3 regions of the Bradyrhizobium sp. STM 3557 genome follow, and region 2 is predicted to be linked to each of the others. Evidence: riboswitches for the same ligand, from Rfam matches in the RefSeq annotation. Region 2 holds a riboswitch; each other region holds the start of a gene.

Region 1 (5,307 bases), 140 kb from region 2:
ATAAGCCCGACTACTTCGTTCCGCGCGGCGGCCACCCGCCGCAGACCGACCTGCTGACCGGCCGGGCCGTATTCACCGAGGCCTATGCCGTGATCCCCAAGGGCGTGATGCGCGACATCGTCACCTCGGCACTGCCGTTCTGGGACAAGACGCGCGTCTGGGTGATCGCACGGCCGCTCTCCGGCTTCGCCGAGACCTTCTCGCAATATATCATGGAGGTCGCGCCGGGCGGCGGCAGCGACAAACCGGAGCCGGATGACGGCGCCGAGGGCGTGCTGTTCGTGGTCGGCGGCGAGATCACGCTGACGCTCGGTGGCACGTCGCATCGCATGGGCGCTGGCGGCTACGCCTTCCTTCCACCGGCCAGCGGCTGGACGCTGTGCAATGACGGCGCGGCGCCGGCGACCTTCCACTGGATCCGCAAGGCCTATCAGGCCGTGCCGGGCATTGCGGTGCCGGACGCGTTCGTCACCAACGAGACCGATGTCAAACCGGTGGCCATGCCCGACACCGACGGGCGTTGGGCCACCACGCGTTTTGTCGATCCGCTCGACGTCCGCCACGACATGCATGTCAATATCGTCACCTTCGAGCCGGGGGCGGTGATCCCGTTCCTCGAGACCCATGTAATGGAGCACGGGCTCTACGTGCTCGAGGGCAAGGCGGTCTACAGGCTCAACCGCGACTGGGTCGAGGTCGAGGCCGGCGACTTCATGTGGCTGCGGGCGTTCTGCCCGCAGGCCTGCTACGCCGGCGGCCCCGGCCGCTTCCGCTATCTGCTCTACAAGGACGCCAACCGGCACATGAATTTGCGGCCGTTCCGGTAAGACGCCGAACGACGCGTGGAGAGGTCAGGCCGTCGTCACCGGCCGTTCCAAACCCTGCCACCGATAGATCGCGAACGAGATCACCCAGCTCGCCAGGAACACGCCGACAACAAGATAACCGAAATTGGCGAGGCTCTCGTTGAGGCCGGAAATCCGGTCCCAGAACGGGCCTTCGAGCGCGAGCTTATTCACGATCAGGCCGAGCGCCTCGATGCCGCCGATCAGCACCGCGACCACGACCGAGATCGCCGTGATCGTCAGATTGTACCAGAGCTTGCGGATCGGATTGAGGAACGCCCAGCCATAGGCGCCGACCATCAGCACGCTGTCGGTGGTGTCGATCAAGGTCATGCCGGCCGTGAACAGCGCCGGGAAGATCATCACCGTACCGAAGCTCATCCCGCCGGAGGCTTGGCCCGCCGCCACGCTGAACAGGCTGATCTCGGTCGCGGTATCGAATCCGAGGCCGAACAACAGCCCGATCGCAAACATCTGCCAGCTCGCGGTGACCATCCGGAACAGCGGCCGCAGCATGCGGGGTAGCAGGCCGCGTCCTGACAGCAGCATGTCGAGCTCCCGCTGTTCGACATCGTCGCCCCGCCGCGCGCGTTTGAAATTGCGCCAGACGCTGCGCAGGATGATGAGATTGATGACCGCAATGGCGAGCAGGAAGAACGCCGAGGTGCCGGTGCCGATGATGCTGCCGATGGCCCGATACTCCTGGAACCGGCCCTGCAACGCGAAGGCCGCGGCAGCGATCGCCGCAACCGCGATCACAATCGAAAACGAATGCCCGAACGCAAAGAACAGCCCGACTGCGAGCGGACGCTTGCCGTCCTGCATCAGCTTGCGCACCACGTTGTCGATGGTCGCGATGTGGTCGGCATCGACCGCGTGCCGCAGGCCGAGCACATAGGCGAGCAGTGCCGTGCCGAGCAGCGCCGGCCGGTCCGACAGCGCCACCACGGCCCAGGTCCAGGCCCCGGCATTGAGCAGGATCAGAAACACATAGAGCGCGATGATCCGCGGGCGCGAATCGGCTGAGTGGTCGTCAATCGCGTTCCTCAGATGAGCGAGCATGCAGGCGATCCTTCCGTCCGCGAAAACCTGTCGAGAGCGCCATCGCAGCGGAAGCCGCCCCGGGGCGCGCACCGCACACCGGCTGGATGACTGTTCAGGTCGGTCTCCTGACTCGCGGGTCGACGCTCCTGGTCCGCCTTCCCGGACACGCGCGTCCAGTGGCATCGTGGAAGGAACTCACCGCTTACAGTTGCGGGCGCAGTTGCGGACTTGGCAGACCCCTTCGATCTCGCCTCACCGCATTCCCATGCGCCGATCCTCCGACCGGCGCACCTGAACGCCGCCATGTTCAATCAAACGGCGGACGTGTCAATCCCCTGCCGATGGACGCGCATTCCGATCGCCAGTGCAAAGTCATCGCTTTGCATGAGTGCACTCATGCCGCTTCAGCATTTCAGAAGTGTGTCCGCCTCGGTCATCGCATCGCGCTTGCAATCTGACTTTGCCGCAACACACCAGCCTCCCAGCCGCATCGATGTAGGGCCGAGCAGTCAGGCCAGACTACGCCTGCCAGTAGCGACCTCCGCGAGTTCTGCGGATACTCGGGCAATGACGCCAGACCACGCCTGCGGCGCCTGCTGACGAAACAGCCGCATGCCGGGATACCAGGGCGTGTCCTCGCGATCGCGCAGCCAGCGCCAATCGGGCGCATAGGGCAACATGGTCCAGGTCGGGCGGCCCATAGCGCCTGCCAGATGCGCGACCGAGGTATCGACCGCGATGACGAGATCGAGCGCGGAGATGGCGGCGGCCGTATCGGCGAAGTCGCCTAGCTCCGGCGCAAGGTCGATGACGTTGGACTGAAGCCGAGCCAGCACCGGCAGATCTGCCGCGCGCGGCTCCTTCTGCAGGCTGTAGAGCTGCACGCCCGGCATAATGAGGGCCGGTAGTATCGCGTCTGCTGACATGGAACGATGCCGGTCGCCTTTGTGCGTGGGGCTTCCGGCCCAAACAACTCCGACCTTCAACGCATCGACGTCGCCCACCGCACGACGCCAAGTCTCGACCTTTTCCGGATCGGCATGCAGATAGGGTATTTCGGCCGGTATCGAATCCAGCGTCGTGCCGAACACATGTGGCAGATGCATCAGCGGCAGCTGCAGATCGAACCGCGGCAGCGCCGCGCCGCGACGAATGACAGACACGCCTTGGAGCCCACGCAACAGCGAGACGAGGGCGGGCTGGACCTGCAACACGATCGTCCCGCCCTTCGCCGCAACCATCGGGAGATAGCGGATGAACTGCAGGGCATCGCCGACACCTTGTTCCGAGTACAACAGCAGCGTGCGACCAACGAACGAGTCGCCCTGCCATTCCGGACCGATGATCCTATGCTCACTCTCGACAAGTCCGCGCCAACGGCAATAGGTGGCAAAGCCGTTCTTGAGATCTCCGGAAAGCAGCAGGAGAAGCGAATGATTGACGTGCGCCAACGGGTGCTCTGGCGCGAGCGCAACGGCACGCTGCGAGACCGCCAGCGCCTCGTCGAGGTCGCCCTTGGTCTCAAGGATGCCGACCAGATTGATGTGAAGCAGAGGATGTTCCGACGCAAATGCAATGGCCTGGCGCGAAACTGCAAGTGCCGCGTCGAGGTCACCCTTTGCGTGGAGAATACCTGCGAGATTGGCGTGGAGCAGAGCATGCTCCGGCGCAAGCGCGACGGCGCGCTGCGAGACTGCAAGCGCCTCATCGAGGTCACCCAGATTGTGCAACGCTACCGCGAGGTTGCCATAACCGTTCGCATCGTCCGGATCGGCGGCGATTGCCGCACGATAGTGGGCAATCGCCGCCTCGGTCTGGTTCTGATGCTCCAGGATTACGCCGAGATTGGTATGTGCCTTGGCAAAGGCTGGATTGAGCTGGAGCGCGCATTTGGCGGCCGCGCTCGCTGCATCGAGCTGCCCGAGAGCGATCAGGCAGGCGCAGAGATTGTTGTAGATCTCGACATCGGCGAAATTGAGCTCTATCAGTCGCAAGTAGGCATGGACGGCGTCTTGAACGCGGCGCGCCTCGTGCAGGATAAGCGCCAGTCTTCGTAGCGCATGAGCATCGCCCGGAGCCAACTCCACCACTTTGCGGTAATGGATGATCGCATCATCCAGCCTGCGGCACCGATATAGCGCTTCGCCGATTCCACCGTTCGCATCGAGATTGCCAGGATCGCCGGCCAGAACTCGACGATACGACGCAATGGCGTCATCGAATTGGTGCCGGCCGGCGAGTAAATTGCCGAGTCTGAGCCAACTGACCTGGTGCGCCGGATCACGCGCAAGCACTGCGCGATAGCTTTCCTCCGCCTCGGCGAGGCGGCCAGCCGCGTCAAAACAAATCGCAAGCTTGAAGCGGATCGGGACGTCATCGGGATCAAGTTGCAGCGCGGATTGATAGATCGAAGCCGCATCGTTGAACCGTGCCGCATCCACCAATGCCGCGCCGAGCTTGGCACGCAGGCCGATGTCGAGCGGCCGCAGATTCACCGCGCGTTGAAAGGTCGACGCGGCGCCGTCGCACTCGCCCTTCACCGCCAATGCATCACCGAGCGTAACGAGCGCTGGAACGTAGTTCTGATCAAGGACGAAGACCTTTTCCAGCAGCGCCGTCCCGTCAACCATGCGACCACTGGAGAAAGCGATGACGGCAGCCAGATGCAAGGCGGGAATGTAGTCGGGTTGCAGGTTCAAGATATCGGCGCATAGCGCACCGCCGCAGTCGGGCCGGCCGCTTGCGCAATGTTCGGCCGCCTTACGCAACATCAGCTCAACCGTTACACCCATTGTGTCACTTCGGGTTCTCTGCCTACCTCAGGTTAGGCTTGAACGGTCGCTCCCGCGGAATCAGGCGATGTATTGCGGCGACGCGGTCCCATCACCGCGCGATGACGGCGCGCCGAAAATCGGCGCGCCAGAAATCGCCGCGATGCGCCGCAGCAGCGGATCGGCGGCGACTTCATCAACCCGTGATTTGACGTTTATGTCTCATATGTCAAATTTGACAAATGCAAGCCAGAGAGAACCCCGAGGACCGCATTCTCGACGCCGCCATGCGGGTATTCCGCCGCCAGGGGTTTCGGCGCTCCACGATCGAGCAGGCTGCTGAGGAGGCCGGCCTGACGCGGCAGGCGCTCTATCATCACTTCCCGTCCAAGGAGGCCCTGTTTCGCGGCGCCATCGCGCGGTTCTACGAGCGCGCCCTCGCGGCCGAGATCGAGGCGGCGCGAGCCGCGGAAGCGGCTGGCCGTGAGCTTGCGGACATTGTCATCGCCGAGGTCACGGCGCGGCTGCGCGTTCTGTTCGCCGAACTGCAGGGCTCGCCCCATCTGGAGGAGCTGCTCTCGGAGCACCTTGCGCAGTCGCGCGACCTCTACCAGACCTACTCTGCCCGCTTCGGCGAGGAGGTCGCC
Region 2 (5,307 bases):
CTTCGCAGCCGCGGTCCACAGCCGATCCTGCGCCAGGTGGATGGGCGCGCCCGATGTCGGATCGACCGGCGACGAGGCGCCGTCGCGCCTCTCCAGGATCATCATCGCACCTCCGTCCAGCCAGACGAAGCGCGCTTCGACCACACCGCCCTGCTGCGGTGTCGTCAGTCGCGCCGCGATGTCAGGCGCATCGTGGCCGGCATAGCGCTGCATCGCCTCGCGCACGGTGTCGCGTTCCACGAAGTAGTCGCCGGGATTGAGCGACATCCAGCCAGAGAACATCCAGGTCAGCACGAATAATCCGGCAAGCAGTCCGGTGACGTGATGCCACGCCATCCAGCCGCGATACGGCGTGATCCTGCCGTCGCCATAGCGCCGCTTCAATCGTACGCGCAAAATGCCGATCCAGATGCCGCTGATGCCGACGATCAGGCCGACGCCGGAAATCCAGAGCACCACGAGTCGCCAGAGCGGCCCATGCTTGCGCAGCACCGTCGGATAGATCCAGTGCGGGATCGAGCCGAGCCAATTCCAGACGCGCTCGGTGTGGTTGGTGTCGAGCGCGATCTCGCCGGAGCGCGAAGAGACGTAGACCTCGGTGCCGGCCTCGTCGCCGAGTGCGATCAGATAAAGCGGCCGCAGCGGATCATAGCGCGCCGTCACGCTCCACTGGTCGCGATCGATGATGTCGGCTAATCGCGGTGCGCGGCTGGCCGGATGATGCCGTGCCACTATAAGCGCCTGCTGTTCGGAGATGTCTGTGATGGCGCGGCCATCGACGGCGGAGATGGCCTGCCGCTTGCCATCCCAATCGGTCAGCCGATACACCGGCTCGTCGGCCAGCATCGACAGCCTGAGATCACGTGGAAAGCGCGTGGCTCCCGCCGCCTTCATCGCATCATCAGGCGACAGCGCCACCGTCTCCCACTTGATGTCTGGCAACGCCGCCAGCCTCTCCTTGTCGGACAGGCCGGGGAAGCCGACGTACATCATCACCACGCCCGACATGAACCACATGGCAAACAGCAGGCAGGTGATGATGCCGACCCAGCGGTGCCCGATATACAGCCACCGCCGCGCGGTCCGGATCAGTCCGCGGCGCATGCTCAGAATTTTACGTTGACCGCGAGCTGGGCGGTGCGCGGCATGCCGAGCAGCCACTGATTGGTATAGCCCGAGGTCGCGTAGACCGCATCGAACAGGTTGTAGACCCGGAACGACACGGTCGTGTTCAGCTCCGGCTTCCACTGCACGCCGGCATTGACGATGTTGTAGGCCGGCATCGCCACCGTGTTGGCGTTGTCCGCATAGGTCTTGCCGACGATCTGGATGCCGACATTGGCCGACCAATTCGGTGCGAACGCCCAGGTCGCCCAGATATTCGAGACGGTCTGCGGCACGTTGACGGGCACATTGCCCGCATAGTTCACGGGCGCATTGTCTGCGACCTGGACGAAGTTGTCGTACTTCGCACGCAGCAACGCGGTGTTGGCGTCGATACGCCAGCCGTGATCGAGGGCGAAGCCCACCGACGCCTCGACGCCGCGCGAGGACTGCTGACCGACCTGCACCGTCAGCGTCGGCGCAGTCGGGTCGCGTTGGAGCAGATTGTTCTTGACGATCTGGTAGCCGGCGAGCGTCCATTCGCCGCGGCCGCCCCAGAACGACTGCTTGACGCCGACCTCGACCTGCTTGCCGCTCGACAGTTCAAAATTCCGGTTGGCGTTCGAGATCGTGATCAGACTGCCCACAGGGTCCACGGCCACAGAATACTGGCCGTAGAAGGCCAGATCCTTGATCGGCGTATACACGGCGCCGGCACGCCAGCTGGTGGCGTGATACGATCTCTCGAAGCTGTTGCCAGGCGTGACATAGTCGGTGCGCGCGATGGTCGGCTGGTCCTGCCTGATACCGCCGATCAGCGATAGTTCGTTGGTTAGTGACAGCCGGTTCTCGGCGAACACGCCATACTGATTGGTCGTGCTGCTGAAGCCCGGCCTCGTGCGGGTTGGGTTCCCGCCGCTGAAGAGGCCGGGATCGAAAGCGTACAGAGGTACTGACGACGTGCCGTCATAGGGCGAGTTGTTGGTGTGGGTGAAGCTGATGTTGTTGACGTCGAAGCCAGCGACGAACTCATTGGCCATGCCGAGGACGTGACCGCGGAAGGTAGCGTCCATGCGGTCGCCGATCTGCTGCTGGTCATGAAAGATCTCGATATAGTCTGTGCGGTTGATTTGTCCCTTCACGGGATCGGGATTGCCATCATAGGCATAGCTTTCGGCATCTCTCCAGTGCCGTTGGCTATTGAGATAATACAGCGTATTGCGAACCGAGATGCCGTCGGTGACCTGCCACTCCGTTTTCACCTGGTTCCAGCTGTCCTGATAGCGGATATTGCTGTCGCCGACGTTGTAGTTCTTGAAGCGCAGCGCTTCCACGAGCTTGTCGCCGACAAGCGGCGTGCCGAAATAGCGCATCGGGCGGCGGTCGCCATAGTCGGTGGACATCGTCCAGGTGACGTCTTCGTTCTGCTTCACCTGGACCGCCGCATGCAACTCGACGTTGGAGTTATCACCGCGATCGACCCAGCCATCGGATGCATTGGCGGTGGCGGTGACGCGGTACGCGACATCCTTGTTGACCGGTCCGCCGCTGTCCACGGCGATGCGCCGCGTCATGTTGCTGTCGAACGACATCTCGGCCTGGTTGCTCTGGACCCACAACGGCATCTTCGAGATGACGTTGATGGCGCCGCCGATGGCGCCTTCGCCGTACAGCACGGATGCTGGGCCGCGCAGCACCTCGATACGCTGTGCCGACCAGGTGTCATAGGGAAACGTCAGCGTGCCGGAGCCGACATAAAGGCGCGTGCCGTCATACAGCGTCATGACGGAGCCATTGCCGGTGAAGCCGCGCGTATTGAAAGAGAGGCTGCCGTTGCCGGGCTCCGGGCTGGCGGTGAAGCCGGTGGCGTTCTGGGTCACTGCGGAGATGATGTCGTACTGGCCGCGCTCGGCCACGGTTTCCGCCGGGATCACTTCGACGCTGGCCGGCGTCTGCAGGCGCGTCAAGCCGAGGCGGCTCCCGGTCGACGCCGTGCCGGCGAGATTCAGAGTTGGCGCGGCGAACATTGGTCCGGACGGCGGGGTTGCAGTTGGAGCGGTGGTTACGCGGGCAGCATCGCGCTGCTGGCGCGCTCGCGCAGTCGGTGATGCCGACCGCTCGGCAGCGCGGCGCGCCGGCGGCTTGGCCGACGGGGTCACCACGACAGGTTCGAGCGGATAGCTCGGCTGGGCAGTCTGCGACCAGACCTCGGCGGGCAAGAGCAGGAACGACGACGCAACGGATGAAAGCAGGAAGAAGCGCCGCTTCGGTGCGGCAAAGATGGGGATCATCAACAGGACTCGCGACAACGTGGCACGTCACCGCGAACCAAGCCTTCCTCCCGCAGAACGCGGCAGTCGACTTCCACCAGGACACCCCGCCCGATGTGCTCACGTGTGACCACGACTGACGGCAGGTCTCCTGGCTCGCGGGTCATCGCCTTTCGCCGCCTTCCCGGGCTAGTGCAGCAACACTAGTCCCAGTGGCATGTGGCAAAGGCTCGCCGCTCACAGTTGCGGGGGCAGCCGCGGAATCGGGTCGCCCCACACCGCGTTCCCGTTTAATCCTCGATGAGGAACCGTCGCGATCACGTTAGTTAAACTCCCGAGGGTGTCAACGTCCGGCCACAGATTGCTCCACGGCGTTGCGCAGCGGCATCTCGCCTCACCTTTAATTCAGGTCGATCAGCTGTTGCGTTGTGACTCATGCTGGCAAGGACGGCTCGCTCGCAACGACAATCACAACTGTCGTCCCGGGCAAGCGAAAGCGCGCCCCGGGACCCATAACCCAGGGAGATGTTGTGACACGGGATAGTCGACGATCTTTGCCGACAATCGCCGATGGTGGCTATGGGTCCCGGCTCAAGGCCGGGACGACAGCGGAGTTTGTGGTCGGCGCCCGCGGCCGTCTCGCGACGCGCCGGTCGCGGCCAGCGGGCGAACCTTTTCAGCCTATCGGCCGGCTGCCGCCTGCTTCACGCCGTTGATCCGCGGCAGCGCGGCGGTGGTGTCGGTCGCGGCTTTTGCCGAGTCCTTGGCGGCGTCCTTCTGAGGATCGCGCGAGGCCTCGGGCGAGCGCGCGGTCGCATCGGGGAAGCGTGTCTTCATGTCGCGCAGGAAGCCGTCGAGCGTGTCGACGCTCGCCGCCATCCTGGCGATCTGAGCGAACTCGGCGCTCGAGCCGGTGGCCGGCTTGCTGGCGACGTCGAAGGCGAGCTTGTCGGCCTCGCCGGTCATCAGCGGCGCATATTTCTCCCGAAACCGCGCCAGCCCGATCGCATCCTCGGCGAGCGCGTAACCGACCACCGCGCGGATGACGTCGCCGCGCTCGGCCGGATTGAGCGGCCGGAAGTCGCGCCACCGATCGCCGTAATAGAGCTCGATCTGCTCGGAGGCCTCGCGCCAGCGCCGCGACGCCCAATAGATGTCGGAGCGCAGCCGGATCGCCTCGCGACCATTGATGTTGCTGATGATGTCGAGCCCGAGATCGTGGCGGCCAATATCGCTCTGCGCCCGCGCCTCGAGCAGCAGGCGCTGCTGGCGCAGCTCGCCGGAGAGATCGGCGATGCGGGTCGTGTTCAGCGCCTCGATCGCGCGGTCCGGCTTGCGCGCGGTCAGATAGACCATCGCAAGCCTGGCCGCGACCTGCGCCCGTGCCGCGCCTTCGAGGCGCTTGTCGATCTGGTACTGCAAGAGCTCGGCGGCCTGATCCAGAAGATCGATGCCGACCAGCCGGTCCGCGAGACGGCGGATCATCTCGTCGCCGCGCCGGCCGATCGGCGTCAGCTCGCGGAATTCGTAGAAGATGCTGAGCGCATCCACCGGCGGCAGCTCATCGGCCTTGCCACCGAGGAACAGCTGCGAGAACAGTGCGGAGGCCGCATCCTGGGTTTGCCGGGCTACTTCCGAGTTCGGCATCAGGCGGGTCGCCGTGCGCGCCGCGGCCAGCGAATCCAGATAGTGCCCGGTCTCGCTGTAAAGCTGCGACAGCATCTGCAGCGTCTCCACTTCGACCGCGTCGCCGCGCCAGATCGCCTGCAGCGTCTCCAGCTCGTGCAGCGCGTCCTCCGGCTTGATCTCCTTGCGCTTCTGCAGGAGCTTGATCTCGAGCAGCTCGCCTTCGGCCGCGGCAACGCGATCCTTCGACAGGGCGGCGAGCCGATAGTCGTCGAGCGCATCCTTCTCCTGCGCCATCGCCTCGGCG
Region 3 (5,307 bases), 2.5 Mb from region 2:
TTGGAGACGACGACGAGCGGACCGTTGGCGTGCGCCAGCGCCTCAACCAACGTATCACAGGCGGCCTCGACGTTATGACCCGCGAGCATGACATTGCTAAGCCACAGCGTCAGGCAATCGATCAGCATTATCTGGTCGGAGCTGGTGTGTGCGGCCATCGTGCCGGCGAGATCGAGCGGAGCCTCGACGGTGCGCCATCCCTCCGCGCGGCGGCTCCTGTGCTGTGCGATCCGCGCCGTCATTTCCTCGTCGAAGGCCTGCGCGGTCGCGACATAGATCCAGGGTGCCGGGGCTGCGGTCACCAGCCCCTCGGCATAGCGACTTTTCCCCGAGCGCGCCCCGCCGAGCACCAGCGTGAGGCGCGGCAGTCGCGAACAGGGGGAGGGCTGGTCCATGTGGGCAGGATTCCAATTGACGGGCTTGGGCCTGACCCGTATCTAGCAAATGACGGTTCTCCGAAAGGAGAGATTTAGGGAACGCGGTGCGGGCATGCCGCCTCAGGCCGCGGCTGCCCCCGCAACTGTAATCGGCGAGTGCGAGGCCTTGATACCACTGGGAAACCGGGAAGGTGGCCGCGCGCAGCGACCCGAGAGCCAGGAGACCTGCCGTCGACATTGCTGTTGGCCGACCCGTCGCGCGGGGAGTCGCGATGCAGGGTTCTGATCCCGGACCTAGAATCGGGATGCCGTCGGGCGCAGCGCATTGCAGGAACCGCCACGGTTCCGGCATTGACGGAGACGGCTATGAGATTCCCGAATGACCTCGCAGATGGCGTGATCCGCTAGCATGGCTGTCACGACTTCTGGTGAGACCACGCTCTTTGTCTGTGTTACCTGCCGTGGACAGACAACAGACGCAGGGCACGACGAACAGCCGCGCCCCGGCACGCGCCTGCTTGCGGCGATCAACTCGACACTGGACGCACTCCGCGAGGGGCTTGCAATCGAGCCGGTGGAATGCCTGTCGAATTGCAATCGCTCCTGCACCGTCGCGGTCACTGCGCCGGGCAAATGGACTTACGTGCTCGGTGCGCTCGATCCCGATCTGCATGTCGAGGACGTGCTCACTTTCGCGCGGCTGCATCGCGCTCATGAAGCTGGTCTGCCGGCATGGCGCGAGCGGCCCGAACATATCAGGAAGAATACGATCTCCCGCGTGCCGCCATTGCCCTCGCGCACGCCCGAAGAGGTATCACAGCAATGAGCAATGCGATCGCCAAGACGCCATGTACCATCGTCACCGGTTTCCTCGGCGCCGGCAAGACGACGCTGGTGCGCAATCTGATCGAGACCGCGAATGGCCGGCGTCTCGCGATCATCGTCAATGAGTTCGGTGATGTCGGCATCGACGGAGATATCCTGAAGGGCTGCGGGGTCCCGGATTGTCCGGAGGATCGGATCGTCGAACTGTCCAATGGCTGCCTGTGCTGCACGGTGGCCGATGACTTCGTGCCGGCGCTGAAAAGCCTGCTCGACCAGAACGAGCCGCCCGAGCATATCGTCATCGAGACGTCGGGACTGGCGCTGCCGAAGCCCTTGGTGCAGGCCTTCAACTGGCCGGAGATCAAGACGCGCGTCACGGTGGACGGCGTGGTCGCGGTGGTCGACGGACCTGCCGTCGTCGCCGGACGCTTTGCCGATGATCCGCAGGCGCTCGCTGCGCAGCGCGCGGGCGACAGCTCGGTCGATCACGACAATCCGCTTGAGGAGGTGTTCGAGGATCAGTTGCTCTGTGCCGACCTGATCGTGCTGAGCAAGAGCGACCTGATGACTGAAGGCGAGCGCAAAACCGTCACAGCGGAGATTGCGGGCAAAGTGCAGCGCGCGGTCAAGGTGGTCGCGGCCGAACATGGCAAGCTCTCCGCGTCCGTGCTGCTCGGCCTTGGCGCCGCAGCCGAGGCGGACCTTGCCGCTCGGCCCTCGCATCACGACAACGAGGCCGAGCACGATCACGACGATTTCGAGAGCTTTGTGCTCGACGTGCCTGCGCAGACCTCGCCCGAGGCCTTGGCGGCGCGGATCGGCGCGGCGGTTGCGGCACATGACGTGCTGCGGGTGAAGGGCTTTGTCGAGATCGCGGGCAAGCCGCTGCGCCTGTTGATCCAGGCCGTCGGCAATCGAATCCAGCACCAATTCGAGCGGCCGTGGCGGTCGGGCGAAGCGCGGCAGGGACGCTTGGTGGTGATCGGCGAGCGTGGTCTCGATGCCGCCGCCATCACCAGCCTGATCGCAGGCTGAACATGCATCTGCTGGCGACATCCGGCGCTGATATCGACGACCTCGAGCAGGCCGTCGACCTCGCGCAGTCGCCGGCGGAGGTGGTCGTGCTGTCGTTCTCCGACAGCGATCTCTCCGCGCTCGCGGAAGCCTGGACTGGCGCTTCGGACGAACTGCCGGGCCTGCGGCTCGCCAGCCTGAAGCGTCTCAAGCATCCGATGTCGGTCGATCTTTATCTCGATCGCGTCGTGGCGGGGTCGCGCGCTGTCGTGGTGCGCTGTCTTGGCGGGCTCGATTATTGGCGCTATGGGCTCGAACATCTCGCCGCGATGTGCCGTAGCCGCGGCATTCTGCTTGCCGTGCTGCCGGGCGATGATCGTGCCGACGAGCGTCTGGATGCGCTCTCGACATTGCCGGTCGAGGCAACCGCACGGCTCTATGGTTATCTGCATGAAGGCGGCGTCGGCAATGCGCGGGAGGCGCTGCGCTATGTCGGCACACTTTTGGGACGGCATCTGTCTTTTGCCGAGCCGTTCACGATCGGGCCGGCGGTCGGCTTCATTGCCGAGCGCGGTGCAGTGCCGATCGAAGAACTCTGTGCAGCGGATGACCCGCGGCCCTGCGCGTTGATCACATTCTATCGCGCCAGCCTGCTGGCGGCGGATACGGCGGCCGTCGCCGCGCTCCAGAGGGCGCTCGACACGAAGGGGCTTGCGCCTGTCGCGGTGGCAGTGACCAGCCTGAAGAATCCTGACGTAGCTGAGGCGCTGACGCGTCTGATCGCAGCGCGACGGCCGTCAGTCATTCTGAACGCCACGGCCTTCTCGGCACTGCGCGAGGATGGCTCGACCGTGCTCGATCAGGCCGACGTTCCGGTGCTGCAGATCGTGCAGGCCCAGAGCAGTGAGCAGGCGTGGGCGTCATCGTCGCGCGGCCTGTCGCCGACCGATCTCGCCATGAACGTTGTGCTGCCAGAGCTCGATGGACGGTTGCTGGCGCGGACGATCGCATTCAAGGACGAAGCACCGGCCGATGAACGGTTGCAATTCGGCGCGGTGCGCCAGGTGCCGCAGCCGGACCGCATCGCCTTTGTTGCACAGTTGGCAGCGCGCTGGGTTCGTCTCCGCGCGATGCCGCACGCGAAGCGCCGTCTCGCGCTGATGCTGTCGGACTATCCGGCCCGCGCCGGCCGGCGCGGTTACGCGGTCGGACTCGACACGGCGCAGAGCGCGGCCGAGATAGCACTGCTGCTGACAGATCAGGGCTACGATATCGGAACCTCAGTCCGATCGGAAGATGTCGAGGCGCTGCTCAAAGGCGAGGCCGGCGAGCTAGTGATTCCGCTAGCGGACTATCAGCGCTATCTCGCGGCGTTGCCGGAAGAGCTGCAGCGTGAGCTGCAGGACAGCTGGGGCACGCCCGAAGCTGATGCCGCCTTTGCGAATGGCGCGTTTCGTTTCCCGGTGCTGCGTGCCGGCAAACTGTTGATCCTGCTGCAGCCGAATCGCGGCGCACGCAGCGATCGCAAGGCCGTTTATCACGACACCATGGTGCCGCCCGGCCATGCTTATGTCGCGCTCTATGCGCATCTGCGCGAGACGGAGCAGATCGACGCGCTGGTGCATCTCGGCGCGCATGGCACCTTGGAATGGCTGCCCGGCAAGGCGCTGGCGCTGTCGCGAGCCTGCTGGCCGGAGGCAGTGCTCGGCCCCGTGCCGGTGATCTATCCCTTCATCGTCAACAATCCCGGCGAGGCTGTTCAGGCCAAGCGCCGCCTGGCCGCGGTGACGCTCGGCCATCTGACGCCGCCATTGTCGCAAGCCGGACTACATGGGCCGCTGCTCGAATTGGAAGGCCTGGTCGAGGAATATGCCGAAGCTGACGGCCTCGACAAACGCCGCTTGAGGTTGCTCGAGGACGAGATCGTCGAGCGCGCCTGGGTCAGCGGCCTCGCCGTGGAATGCGGGCTAGCGCGCGAGACGACCGGGCGCGAGGCGATCGCGAAACTGGATGCGCAGCTCTGCGACATCAAGGAGCTTGCCGTGCGCGATCGTCTGCATGTGTTCGGCCGCACGCCTGACGATGCCGCGGTCGTGCTGCTCGGCGATGCGATCGTCGCCGCGTCGGGCGAGACGAACAACAAGCCTCGCGTTGAATCCGCGATCCGGGATTGCGCGCGCGCCGAGCGCGACGCATTGACTGCCGCACTCGATGGCCGTCGTGTTGCCGCGGGACCTGCGGGCGCGCCGAGCCGCGGCCGGCTCGACGTGCTGCCCACCGGGCGCAATCTCACCGCCATCGATCCGCGTGCGATCCCGACGCGGACTGCGGCCCTCGTCGGGGTGCGCGCTGCCGACGAGGTGATCCGACGTTATCTGCAGGACCACGGCGACTATCCGCGTTCACTGATGATCGATCTCTGGGCGTCGGCGTCGCTGCGCACCGGCGGCGACGATCTGGCGCAGGCGCTCGCCTATCTCGGCGTGCGGCCACGCTGGGATCTCAATTCGAACCGCGTCACCGGCGTCGACGTGCTGCCGCTCGCCGCGCTCGGCCGTCCCCGCATCGACGTGACGTTGCGCATCTCCGGCCTGTTCCGCGATTTGTTCGAGGCGCAGATCGCCCTGTTCGATCTTGCGGTGCAGACCGTCGCCGCGCGCGACGAGGAGGATGCTGACAATCCGCTGGCAGCTGCGCGGCGCCGCGGCGAGAGTCTGGCGCGCGTGTTCGGCGGCGCGCCCGGCAGCTATGGCGCCGTTGCCGCGAGCCTGGCGCTTGGCACGGAGTGGGATAGCCGCGAGCAGCTCGGCGAGGCCTATCTGGCCGGCGCTTCTTTCGCGTTCGGCGGCCCGGATGACGGGACCACGCAGGCGCAAGCCTTCAAGGATCGCGTCCGCAGCGCCGATGCGCTGGTGCATCCGCAGGACGACCGCGAGCGCGATTTGCTGGATGGTGAGGAGGTCGCGGACTATGCCGGCGGCTTTGCCGCGGCGGCCGCAGCACTGGGTGCCTCGCCGGCATTGCTCCATCTCGACACCAGCAGGCCGGAGGCTCCGAAGGCGCGTGCGCTCTCCGAAGAGATCGCGCGCGT

The links. A riboswitch is a leader RNA that binds a small molecule or an ion and turns the genes downstream of it on or off. The one in region 2 is predicted to bind cobalamin.
Region 1: another riboswitch for cobalamin. It lies ahead of P6U24_RS26290 (HoxN/HupN/NixA family nickel/cobalt transporter); the one in region 2 lies ahead of P6U24_RS27015 (TonB-dependent siderophore receptor).
Region 3: another riboswitch for cobalamin. It lies ahead of P6U24_RS15120 (DUF1636 family protein); the one in region 2 lies ahead of P6U24_RS27015 (TonB-dependent siderophore receptor).

What each region holds. Positions count from the first base shown of each region.
Region 1 is NZ_CP120697.1:5,690,256-5,695,562, forward strand. It holds gene P6U24_RS26285 (bifunctional allantoicase/(S)-ureidoglycine aminohydrolase) at 1-827, shown strand, start outside; gene P6U24_RS26290 (HoxN/HupN/NixA family nickel/cobalt transporter) at 852-1,907, opposite strand; cobalamin riboswitch at 1,987-2,199, opposite strand; gene P6U24_RS26295 (glycosyltransferase family 9 protein) at 2,399-3,340, opposite strand; partial or broken gene P6U24_RS26300 (tetratricopeptide repeat protein) at 3,365-4,681, opposite strand; gene P6U24_RS26305 (TetR/AcrR family transcriptional regulator) at 4,903-5,307, shown strand, end outside.
Region 2 is NZ_CP120697.1:5,828,911-5,834,217, forward strand. It holds gene P6U24_RS27010 (PepSY domain-containing protein) at 1-1,104, opposite strand, end outside; gene P6U24_RS27015 (TonB-dependent siderophore receptor) at 1,107-3,395, opposite strand; cobalamin riboswitch at 3,498-3,702, opposite strand; gene P6U24_RS27020 (tetratricopeptide repeat protein) at 4,056-5,307, opposite strand, start outside.
Region 3 is NZ_CP120697.1:3,359,099-3,364,405, forward strand. It holds gene cobU (bifunctional adenosylcobinamide kinase/adenosylcobinamide-phosphate guanylyltransferase) at 1-395, opposite strand, end outside; cobalamin riboswitch at 432-625, shown strand; gene P6U24_RS15120 (DUF1636 family protein) at 787-1,203, shown strand; gene cobW (cobalamin biosynthesis protein CobW) at 1,200-2,237, shown strand; gene cobN (cobaltochelatase subunit CobN) at 2,240-5,307, shown strand, end outside.